DNA from 2 places in the Mesorhizobium subarcticum genome. Region 2 is predicted to be linked to the other one. Evidence: predicted binding sites of a transcription regulator. Region 2 holds the regulator's gene; the other holds the start of a gene.
The links. Region 2 encodes HrcA, which represses chaperone genes, less so after heat shock. Its sites were predicted from a motif close to GTTAGCACTCNCNNNNNGNGAGTGCTAAC; they were not measured.

Region 1 (6,015 bases), on a different replicon from region 2:
GATTTGGGATTCACGCGGTGGCGGAAGTCTGTTTCATTTTCCCTGTGATTCGCAGGGAGATGACGATGACACGCAGCTTGAGTGCGGACCTTCGCGGTCGGGTGATTTTGGCGATATCGGAGGGTGTTTCGACGCGAGAGGCAGCACGCCGGTTCCGGATCGGGATTGCTACGGCGGGGAACTGGTATCGCCGCTATCGCGAGACAGGCGAGATGGCGGCCCGCAAGCAGGGCCAACCGTCGTGCTCGAAGCTTGATCCTCACGAAGCCTTCATCCTCGGCCTGATCGAGGAGACGCCCGACATCACTCTGGCGGAGATTGCCGAGAGGCTGGCGGCCGGGCATGGCGTGCGCGTGGTTCCTTCGACGATCTGGATGTTTCTCGACAGGCGCTGCGTCACGTTTAAAAAAAGACGGCGCATGCCAGCGAACAACAGCGCCCCGACGTCAAGGCGCGCCGTCGCGCCTGGTTCGACGGCCAGCTCGATCTCGACCCCGAGAAGCTGATCTTCATTGATGAGACTGCCGCCTCCACCAAGATGGCGCGGCTGCGCGGGCGGGCCAAACGTGGCGAACGCTGCCGTGCGCCGGTTCCTCATGGTCATTGGAAGACCACGACCTTCACCGCTGGACTGCGGCTGAACGGCCTGACCGCACCGATGCTGCTCGACGGGCCGATGAACGGCGCCGCCTTCCTGGCCTATGCCGAACAGGTGCTCGCACCTGAACTTTCTCCGGCGACATCGTCGTCATGGACAACCTGCCGGCTCACAAGATCACCGGCGTTCGCGAGGCCATCCAAAGGACCGGCGCACGGCTTCTGTTGCTGCCGCCCTATTCGCCCGACTTCAATCCGATCGAGATGGCGTTCTCGAAGCTCAAGGCCCTACTCAGAAAAGCAGCTGCCCGCTCCATCGATCAACTCTGGTCCGTCATCGCCAACTGCCTCGACGCCTTCAAACCGGCCGAATGCCGAAACTACTTCGAGGCAGCCGGATATGACCCGGTGTAAGTCGAATCTGCTCTAGAGGACGCCGGCCCCCTGTGGGCAAAAAGGTTCGCCGAAAGAAAAAGGGCGGCACTGCTGCCGCCCTTTCCGTGAATGCGAGGCAATGGCTGGATTAGAAATCCATACCGCCCATGCCGCCCATGCCACCGCCGGGCATACCACCCGGCATGCCGCCGCCAGCCAACTCCTTCTTCGGAGCTTCGGCAATCATGGCTTCGGTGGTGACGAGCAGGCCGGCGACCGAGGCCGCGTCCTGGAGAGCGGTGCGCACAACCTTCATTGGGTCGACGATGCCCATGGCGATCATGTCGCCATATTCGCCGGTCTGGGCGTTGTAGCCGAAGGTTGCATCCTTGTTGTCGAGGATCTTGCCGGCGACGATCGAAGCTTCGGCACCGGCGTTGGCAGCGATCTGGCGGGCCGGAGCCTGCAGGGCGCGACGGACGATGGCGATGCCGGCCGTCTGATCGGCATTGGCGCCGGTGACGGTGATGGCCAGCGAAGCGCGCAGCAGGGCGACGCCGCCGCCAGCAACGATGCCTTCTTCTACGGCCGCGCGGGTCGCGTTGAGGGCGTCATCGACGCGGTCCTTCTTTTCCTTGACTTCGACTTCCGTCGCACCGCCGACGCGGATCACCGCAACGCCGCCAGCGAGCTTCGCCAGACGTTCCTGCAGCTTCTCCTTGTCGTAGTCCGAAGTGGTCTCTTCGATCTGCTGCTTGATCTGGGCAACGCGGCCCTGGATCTCGGCCTTCTTGCCGGCGCCGTCGACGATGGTGGTGTTCTCCTTGGAGATCGACACCTTCTTGGCGCGGCCGAGCATGTTGAGGCCGACATTCTCGAGCTTGATGCCGAGGTCTTCCGAGATGACCTGGCCACCGGTGAGGATGGCGATGTCTTCCAGCATGGCCTTGCGGCGATCACCGAAGCCCGGCGCCTTGACGGCGGCGATCTTCAGGCCGCCACGCAGCTTGTTGACGACCAAAGTCGCCAGCGCTTCGCCTTCGACGTCTTCCGAGATGATGAGCAGCGGTTTCGAGGTCTGCACGACGGCTTCGAGAACCGGCAGCATGGCCTGGAGGTTGGAGAGCTTCTTCTCGTGCAGGAGGATGTAGACGTCCTCGAGCTCGGCAACCATCTTGTCGGCGTTGGTGACGAAGTAGGGCGACTGGTACCCGCGGTCGAACTGCATGCCTTCGACGACTTCGAGTTCGGTCTCGGCGGTCTTGGCTTCTTCAACCGTGATGACGCCTTCGTTGCCGACCTTCTGCATCGCTTCCGCGATCATCTTGCCGACCGAAGCATCGCCATTGCCGGCGATCGTGCCGACCTGGGCGACTTCTTCCGAGGTCTTGATCTTCTTGGCGTTCTTGACGAGGTGAGCGACGACTTCGGTCACGGCCAGATCGATGCCGCGCTTCAGGTCCATCGGGTTCATGCCGGCGGCAACCGCCTTGTGGCCTTCGTGGACGATCGACTGCGCCAGAACGGTCGCGGTCGTGGTGCCGTCGCCGGCGATGTCGTTGGTCTTGGACGCGACTTCGCGGATCATCTGCGCGCCCATGTTCTCGAACTTGTCGGAAAGTTCAATTTCCTTGGCGACGGTGACGCCGTCCTTGGTGATGCGCGGGGCGCCGAACGACTTGTCGATAACGACGTTACGGCCCTTGGGACCGAGCGTGACCTTCACCGCGTCGGCCAGGATGTTGATGCCGTGAAGCATGCGCTCGCGGGCATCACGGGAGAATTTTACGTCTTTGGCCATTTTTTACTCCTGGGCATTTCGCCCGAATTCAGATTGGATGGTGCGGATGAAAGGCGGCGGCGTGTCAGCTGATTATGCCCATGATGTCGGATTCCTTCATGATCAGAAGGTCTTCGCCATCGAGCTTGACTTCGGTGCCCGACCACTTGCCGAACAGGATGCGGTCGCCCGCCTTGACGTCCAGCGGGACGAGCTTGCCGGCTTCGTCGCGGGCGCCGGAGCCAACGGCGATGATCTCGCCTTCCTGCGGCTTTTCCTTCGCCGTATCCGGGATGATGATCCCGCCGGCGGTCTTCGCTTCGGATTCGACCCGGCGAACGACCACGCGGTCATGCAGCGGCCGGAAATTCGACTTTGCCATTTTTTGGATGTCCCTGGTTCGGATGTTGAACGGTTCTCCGTTGCCGGAGCGCGGTTGTTAGCACTCACCAGTGACGAGTGCTAGCGGACAGTGAAATAGGCCGTCGGCTGGCACTAGTCAAGACGGAAGAGGGGACGGGCGAAGAGCAAAAAGACCTTGGAATCGGCGCGGAAGCGCGGCCCCCTTTACGTGAGGAGAACGCTCATTCTGCATTTGTTGCCAATCGCTCGTCCCCACCGGCTCAAACAATCTCGGCCCGCGGCGCCTGCCTGGTGTGGCCGGCGGGGAAGGGCCAGAACGGCAGTTCGCCCAGTGTGCTTTTTCGGGGAAGAGCGCCGCGCGGATACGGCACCGGCAAGTTCCTCGGATGGCTCGTCGATCAGAACATCGCGCCGCACATTCCGGTGTGGGACAAGAGCCAGCGTGAAACCTTACAGCCGCGCGGACTTCATCTTCGATGCGGTCCAGAACAAGTTCATCCCGCCCGCAAGGCAGTATCGTCGCAACTTCGCGGTCCCGCGCACAGGCAATGTCAGCGGTGGAAACCCGGAAATACCGGCCAGCAAACGAGACTGCCAGAGTTGTGAACTCAAGCGCCGCTGCTATCCAAAGACGCCGGTGCGCGATGTGCTGCGCTGCGTCGACGAAGAGGCACGCGAGACGCCCGTCAAAGCGGATACGCCCGAGTTCGTACGGTCGCGCAACGAACGCAAAAAAAAGTCGAGATGCTCTTCGTACACCTGAAGACCGCGCTCCGCTTCGAACGCAGGAGATTACGCGGCCTGAGCGGAGCTTGTGACGAGTTCCTTATGGCCGCCATCACGCCTGCGACGCCTGGTGCGGCTGACCACGCCAACGGTGCCAGCACCAACGACCGCCGTTGCGCCTCCAGACAAGCCGTTGCGCCTCCAGACAAGGAGACAGGGATCGCAATCGAGTTTTTTCACGGCATCGGTCAATTTCTCAGTTCGGCGAACATGACGTTGCGCCAAGATGGACATTCTGCAGAATTGCACCTGCCGGCGCTTTCGTGGACGCGCGCTTTGGGACTCCCATTTCTATTGCCCGTCTCGGCTCATGCCGGGGCGGGCTTCTTTGCGTTCTGGGAGGATTTGCTCACCATGGTTCAGAGTGGCGGCCATGGAGATCGCCTCAGAAGCGGCGCCCAATCGGAAACATTAGCACCTCCGCGTTTTGGCGTGGCTGCTTGAACTCTTCGACGGCAACCGCCTCAATTAACAGGTCCAAGGCTTCGCGCCCCCTTCGGCTCATCGGGTCATCGCCACGAAGGTAGTGATACGCTCGATCTAAATGAACTCGGGCGGCGGAAAAATCGCTTGTCATATGTCCCTCTCAGTAGCCGCCCGCATTAGCCGTCTACGAGGTGAGGGTCGCGCAATCGTCAATATCCACAGACGGATTTGATTTAAATCGGGGATAATCGGGGGGAGTAGCCGGACACCGGCTGACGCTGTCACGTTGTCTGCGTATGAACGCGCTGAAGCGGTGTGCGCTGCTGTTAGCAGAGCGCAGTCACGGCCTTCCACTCCGCCATTGCGTTCAGACGGTGAAGATGGATCTGAAACGCGGAATGTCTTGAGCGAGGTGGAACGAAGAGGTAGCGCAGGCGGAGAAGATCGAGACGAAGCGCTGAAGGGTTTCCGGTGATCGGAAGCCCTGCATCGTTCGCTCCCGTTTTCGCAACGGCACATGGGAATTCTCAGCGGGGTTGTTCAATCCTTTGTGCGACCAGTGCTCGACTTCCGGCATCACCTGCCGCCTTGCGGCCCATGGTGATCATGCGCTTCGGCGCGCGGCCCTGCTTCTTCTTCAACAAGCGCGTCAACAATCGCTTGGCCGCCTTGGTGTTGCGCGGCGGTTCTGGACAATCTCGTCGAGGACATAGCCGTTCTGATCGACAGCGCGCTATAGCCAGTGCTTCTTGCCGGCGATGGAGATTACGACTTCGTCCAGGTGCCAGACGTCATGGCGAGAGGATCTCTTACGGCGAAGCCGGCGGGCATAGTCTGGGCCGAACTACCTGCCCCAACGACGGATCGTCTCGTAGGAGACCACGATGCCGCGCTCCAGCACCATTTCCTTAGCCCGGCGCCGAGCCTGGAGGCGGCCGAAGACGAGGCTCAGCCTCCGCAGCTCCAACGCAACGGCAGAAAGACGGCACCACGGCCTGAACCTGCACCGGAGAAGGAATACGCTCGCGGCAGCGTTAAGTCTCCGGCCGAGCCTGCTTTCCGTCCGGCGCCACCGATCGTCGCGAAAAAGATCCCTGTTAAGCAATCCCGAAAGGTTTTGGCGCTCGGCGATGAGCCCAACGCCCCGCAAGACGAGACCTGCAATATTCGTGACCTGCTGGCCGCTACCGAGCGTACCCAACGAGACGACTTCGATGTAATGGCGGCATCAGCTCGCACCGCGTCCATATCGCCGAAGCTCGAAGAAGCTTATCGGCGCTCGCCACCTTGCAGGAGCAGTTTGGGGATGACTAAATTTCCTTATCGTCGGCGAGGCCCGCCGGTGTCAACGGCCGTCGCCACTGCGCAGCTCACCCACATTGGTGCCAACACTGCCATGGGCTTCTTGACCGAAGCGAGCGCTGTGACATGCATGGCAGACGATTTACTGCTGCGTTCATATCGCGGCTATCGCCTTGGCGATCGCGGCAAAAGGCAGGACCAGGGATAGCGGCGCGTATCGCGAGCGGCGGCCAACGCCCCACCTTTTGACCGCTGTGGATTAGAGCATGATTGGCCGTGTGCAGGCATTTACGACCCTGCTCACAAGCGGATTCGGGCTTGCGATATATCTCCTGCCGACAATCGCGCCGGGAGCCTCAGAGGCAAGCCTCTACATGGCATGTGGT
Region 2 (6,015 bases):
CACATCGGGAATGGTTGCCTTGCCGGCCAGATCGGGGCGCTCGCCCTTGTGGCGCGGGTCCTCATTGTTGCCGATGTAGTACCAGGGCCAACCGTAGAAGGCGCCTTGCCTGACTGACGTGGCGTATTCGGACGGCACATTGTCGCCGAGCGCGTCGCGCTCGTTGACGACGCACCACAGGTCGCCGGTCGCCGGCTGGACGGTCATGCCCGAACAGTTGCGCAGGCCGGTGGCGACGATGCGGCCGTTCTTGCCGTCCGGATCGAAGGCCCGCACGTCGGCGCGGCCGTCCTCGGAGCCCCATGTCGCACCCAGCGGCTTCGACTTGAGCCACGCGTCGAGGCCGCCCTCCGGCGCTCTGCCCATATCCTCGGCGACGTTCGAGCCGGAGCCGACGGACAGATAGAGCGTCTTGCCGTCCGGCGAGAAGACAATGTCGCGGGTCCAGTGGTGGTTGGCGGGAATGTTGTCGACGATGGTTTGCGGTTCGCCTGATGCCTTCAGGTCGCCCTTGCGGTAGGCAAAGCGCACGATGCTGTCGCTGTTGGCGACATAGACCCATTGCGGGTCGTCGCCCGGTGGATAGAAGGCGATGCCATAGGGCTGGTTCAGATTGCCGGCGAAGATGCCGTTCTCGACGGGGTTCGCGCTGCCCTCGGCAAGGCGGTAGACGCGGATCTGGTTGGCTTCGCTGTCGGCGATAAACAGGTCGCCATTGGGTGCCACGCGCACGACACGCGGATTGTCGATGCCCGACGCGATCAGCTCGGCCGAAAAACCCTCCGGAAGCTGCGGCTTGGCGTCCGCCGGCATGTCGGCAAGACCGGCGCTGTTCGAGGCGGACTTGGTGACATAGGGTTTTGGCAGGTCTTCCGGCCTGATCAGGCGGCGCACGCCGGGCTTGTCGGCGCGCCAGTCACCGAAGGCGGCAGGCCCCATCAGCACCGGGTGGTCGGCCGCGAAGGCACAGCTGGCGATCAACAGGCTGGCTGGCAAAACGCTGGCTGGGATGGCCGCAAGCGAGGCGAATCGGAACATGGATCCTCCAACGTGTCCACCCCACCCGCATCTGGCCACAGCCAGAGGCAACGGCCGGCATCGCGTATTGTTCCGCGCTACACGCCGATTTGAAGCGATGCTGTCAGGCCTCCGTGGAGTCGAGATCGCTGTCGAGGCGGCTTTCCAGTTCGACGAGATCGGCCGGCAGTGGCAGGCCCATGGCGCGCATTTCGCGCAGCTTCTCGCGCAGTTGCTCCTGCACCTCGCGCACGTCTTCCGGCTGGTTGACCATTTCCTCCAGCAGCAGGCTGATCTGGGCCTTGATCTCTTCGAATGCCATCGTCGTCTCCTTGGTTGCCCCAGCCTAACGAAGCATGCGTGATATCAGTTGCGCCGTATAATCGACCATCGGCACGATGCGGGCATAGTTGAGCCGGGTCGGGCCGATGACGCCGAGCGCGCCGACGACGCGGGCATCCTTGTCGCGATAGGGCGCGACCACCAGCGACGAGCCCGACAGCGAAAACAGCTTGTTTTCCGAGCCGATGAAGATGCGCACGCCTGATCCCTCTTCGGCGAGATCAAGCAACTGGATCAGCCCGTCCTGCGTCTCCATGTCCTCAAACAAATGCCGCAGCAGTTCGATATCGGCCTGGGCGGTGACGTTTTCGAGCAGATTGGCCCGACCGCGCACGATGAGCCGCGCCGGCAGGCCGCTATCGGCGCCCGCCCACACCGCCAGCCCCTTCTCGACCAGGTCCTGCGACAGCGTGTCGAGGGCCGCCCTCGTCTCTTCCTTGATACGGGCGATCTCGATCCGCGCCTCGGCCAGCGTGCGGCCCCTGATATGGGCGTTGAGAAAATTGGAAGCCTCGTGCAGCTGCGACACGGTGATGCCCGCCGGCAGTTCGACGACGCGGTTCTCGACGTCGCCATTCTGCGACACCAGCACGGCCAGCGCCTTGGTCGGCTCGAGCTGGATGAATTCGATATGCTTCAGCGCCACTTCGTTCTTGGCGGCCAGCACCAGGCCGGCGCCGCGCGACATGCCAGACAGCATCTGGCTGGCCTCGGTCAGCATATGCTCCAGCGTCGCACCCGAGCCGGAGGCCCGCACCTGCGCCTCGATGGTGCGGCGTTCCTCGTCGGAGAGGTCGCCAAGTTCCATGAAGGCGTCGACGAAGAAGCGCAACCCGGCCTGCGTCGGCAGCCGGCCGGCCGAAATGTGCGGCGCGTAGATCAGGCCGAGATGTTCGAGGTCGCTCATCACATTGCGGATGGTGGCCGGCGACAGCGAGGACGGCAGGATGCGCGACAGGCTGCGGGAGCCCACGGGTTCGCCATCCCTGAGATAGGAATCGACGATGCGCCGGAAGATGTCACGGGAACGCATGTCGAGGGATTGAAGCGCCGGCGACTGCGAACTGGGATCGACTGCCTTGGTCATACGGCCAAAAACCTCCGCCTCAAGGATATAGACTTCGGTGCGGTGGGCGCAACCCGGTGTCTGTGTCAGATCGCCCGGCCATTTTCCTTTGCGCCATGGGCTTGGTGGAGCTACAAGCCGGCCACGATTCAAAAAAATGACGGGAAAGAGCCTGAATGCGCCCCTCCAAACGCCAATTCGACGAAATGCGCGCCATCTCCTTCGAGCGCGGCGTCTCCAAGCATGCCGAAGGTTCGTGCCTGGTGAAGTTCGGCGACACCCATGTCCTGTGCACCGCAAGCCTTGAGGAGAAAGTACCCGGCTGGATGCGCAACTCCGGCAAGGGCTGGGTCACGGCCGAATATGGCATGCTGCCGCGCTCGACCGGCGAGCGCATGCGCCGCGAGGCCTCCGCCGGCAAGCAGGGCGGCCGCACGCTGGAGATCCAGCGCCTCATCGGCCGCTCGCTGCGCGCCGTGGTCGATTTGCAGGCGCTGGGCGAACAGCAGATCACCGTCGACTGCGACGTCATCCAGGCCGATGGCGGCACCCGCACCGCCTCGATCACCGGCGGCTGGGTCGCGCTCTATGATTGCCTGCGCTGGATGGAAGCCCGCCAGATGGCCAGCGTCGCCAAGGTGCTGAAAGACCATGTCGCGGCGATTTCCTGCGGCATTCATGACGGCCAGCCGGTCATCGACCTCGACTATCTCGAGGATTCCTCGGCCGGCACCGACGCCAATTTCGTCATGACCGGCAAGGGCGGCATCGTCGAGATCCAGGGCACCGCCGAGGGCGAGCCTTTTTCGGAAGGGCAGTTCGGGGAACTGATGGGCCTTGCCAAGAAGGGCATCCAGAGGCTGGTGAGTTTGCAGCAGATGGCGGTGGCTTAGGATTTTAATGCGGAGCTTGAGCGCCCCCCTCTGGCCTGCCGGGCATCTCCCCCGCAAGGGGGGAGATCGGCTGTTGTCTAGGGGTTCGCCAATCATCAACGTCGAATGCCATGAGTCGGCGCTCACGCTGCCAATCTCCCCCCTTGAGGGGGAGATGCCCGGCAGGGCAGAGGGGGGTGCCTCGTGACGCCCTCTGCCATTCTTGAGTCCGCGCTCTACGTCACCGATTTGACAGCCGCCGAAGCCTTCTACACCGATGTTCTCGGCCTCACCCTCCTCGGCAAGGTCGAAGGCCGCCACCTGTTCTTCCGCTGTGGCCCAGGCGTGCTGCTCGTCTTCAACGCCGATGCGACCAAGGTGCCGCCGGCACCGGACGCCCGGCTGCCGGTGCCACCGCATGGCGCGGTCGGCGAAGGCCATCTCTGCTTTGCGGCAACCGCTGAAGAGCTCGCCGGCTGGAAAGCGCATCTGGAGGCGAAAAGAATCGCTATCGAAAGCGAATTCGAATGGCCGCAAGGCGGCTGTTCGATCTATATACGCGACCCCTCGGGCAATTCGATCGAATTCGCCGAGCCAAGGATCTGGGGCCTTTGATGCATTCTCTAAATGGCAAAAAGATCGTCGTCGCCAGCCACAATGCCGGCAAGCTGCGCGAATTCGCCGATTTGATGGGACCGTTCGGCTTCGAGGCGAAGTCGGCCAAGGACTATGGCCTGCCGGAGCCGGACGAAACCGGCACCACCTTCGAGGAGAATGCCTACATCAAGGCGCTGGCCGCCGCAAAGGCGACCGGCCTGCCGGCGCTGTCGGATGATTCAGGCCTCTGCGTCGACGCGCTCGACGGCGCGCCCGGCGTCTACACCGCCAACTGGGCCGAAACCCCGGATGGCAGCCGGGATTTCGCCATGGCCATGCAGCGCACCGAAGTGGCGTTGCAGGAAGTCGGCGCCGCCTCGGCCGAACAGCGCAAGTGCCGCTTTGTCGCCGTCATCTGCTTGGCTTTCCCCGATGGCGAGGCCGAGTATTATCGCGGCGAGGCCGAAGGCACGCTGGTCTGGCCGCCGCGCGGCGAGCTCGGTTTCGGCTACGATCCGGTGTTCTTGCCCGATGGTTTCGACAAAACCTTCGGCGAGATGAGTGCCGAGGAGAAACACGGCTGGAAGCCCGGCCAGGCGACCGCCCTGTCGCATCGCGCCCGCGCCTTCCAGAAATTCGCCAAAGCGAGATTGGGCGAGGCATGACTGGATCCGGCATCACCATGCCGCTGGATCGCAGCCCCGGCTTCGGCGTCTACGTCCATTGGCCGTTCTGCGCGGCCAAATGCCCCTATTGCGACTTCAACAGCCATGTCCGCCACCAGCCGGTCGACCAGGAGCGCTTTGCCGCCGCCTTCGAGGCCGAACTGGCGACGATGCGCCAGCGCACCGGCCCGCGCGAGGTGACCAGCGTTTTCCTCGGCGGCGGCACGCCATCGCTGATGAAGCCGGAAACCGTGGCCAGGGTCCTGGACGCGGTGGCCAAGAACTGGACGGTGCCTGACGGCATCGAGGTGACGCTGGAGGCCAACCCGTCCTCGGTCGAGGCCGAACGGTTTCGTGGTTATCGGGCGGCCGGCGTCAACCGCGTTTCGCTTGGCGTCCAGGCACTGAATGACAAGGATTTGCGGTTCCTCGGCCGCCTGCACAATGTCGAGGAAGCGCTGCATGCGATCGGGCTGGCGCGCGAGATCTTTCCACGGCTATCCTTCGACCTGATCTACGCCCGGCCGGGCCAGACGCCGGAAGCTTGGGCATCCGAGCTCGAACAGGCCATCGGCCACGCCGCCGACCACCTGTCGCTCTATCAGCTGACCATCGAGGAAGGCACGCCCTTCCACGCGCTGCATGCGGCAAAGAAGTTCATCATCCCTGACAACGACCATGCCGCCGACCTCTATGCGTTGACGCAGGAGATCACAGCCGCACATGGTTTGCCGGCTTATGAGATTTCCAACCATGCCAGGCCAGGCGCCGAAAGCCGGCACAATCTGACCTACTGGCGCTATGGCGAATATGTCGGCGTCGGCCCGGGCGCGCATGGCCGCTTCGTCGAGAATGGCCGCCGCACGGTGACGATCGCCGAGCGGATGCCGGAAACCTGGGCCAATCTGGTCGAGGCCAAGGGCCACGGCATCACCGGCGGCGAGATCCTGACACGCTCGGAAGAGGCTGACGAATTCCTGCTGATGGGGCTAAGACTCGCCGAGGGCATCGACCTCCAGCGCTACGAGGCGTTTTCAGGCCGCGGTCTGTCGAGCGCGCGGCTGTCGATGCTGCAGGGCGAGGGGCTGGTGGCACCGATCGGTAATGCGCGCCTTCGCGCCACCCCGGCCGGCATGATCGTGCTCGACGCCGTGGTGGCGGATCTGGCGCGCTAACCTCATGAAGAAAATCCTCTTCGTCTGCAGCCAGAACCGCTTGCGCAGCCCGACCGCCGAGCAGGTGTTCTCCAAGCGCCAGGATATCGAAGTCGCGTCGGCGGGAACAAATCATGATGCGGAGACGCCGCTGACGCATGAGCTGGTGGCGTGGGCCGACCTCATCTTCGTCATGGAAAAGGCGCATCGCACCAAGCTGCAGAAGAAATTCAAGGCGAGCTTGGAAAAGGCGCGCGTCATTTGTCTCGACATACCGGACGAGTACGACTTCATGGACCTGG

Region 1: the regulator HrcA is predicted to act here: its motif matches at 3,191-3,219, upstream of groES (co-chaperone GroES).

The regions. Positions count from the first base shown of each region.
Region 1 is NZ_JBVBEG010000002.1:811,388-817,402, forward strand. It holds partial or broken gene ACZYHG_RS35890 (IS630 family transposase) at 66-1,011, shown strand; gene groL (chaperonin GroEL) at 1,121-2,773, opposite strand; gene groES (co-chaperone GroES) at 2,838-3,134, opposite strand; gene ACZYHG_RS35905 (hypothetical protein) at 3,558-3,878, shown strand; gene ACZYHG_RS35910 (hypothetical protein) at 3,944-4,345, shown strand; gene ACZYHG_RS35915 (hypothetical protein) at 4,287-4,478, opposite strand; partial or broken gene ACZYHG_RS35920 (IS6 family transposase) at 4,654-5,294, opposite strand.
Region 2 is NZ_CM144237.1:1,406,684-1,412,698, reverse strand. It holds partial or broken gene ACZYHG_RS06695 (PQQ-dependent sugar dehydrogenase) at 1-1,038, opposite strand, end outside; gene ACZYHG_RS06690 (hypothetical protein) at 1,142-1,339, opposite strand; gene hrcA (heat-inducible transcriptional repressor HrcA) at 1,364-2,446, opposite strand; gene rph (ribonuclease PH) at 2,602-3,318, shown strand; gene ACZYHG_RS06675 (VOC family protein) at 3,502-3,912, shown strand; gene rdgB (RdgB/HAM1 family non-canonical purine NTP pyrophosphatase) at 3,912-4,559, shown strand; gene hemW (radical SAM family heme chaperone HemW) at 4,556-5,734, shown strand; gene ACZYHG_RS06660 (low molecular weight protein tyrosine phosphatase family protein) at 5,739-6,015, shown strand, end outside.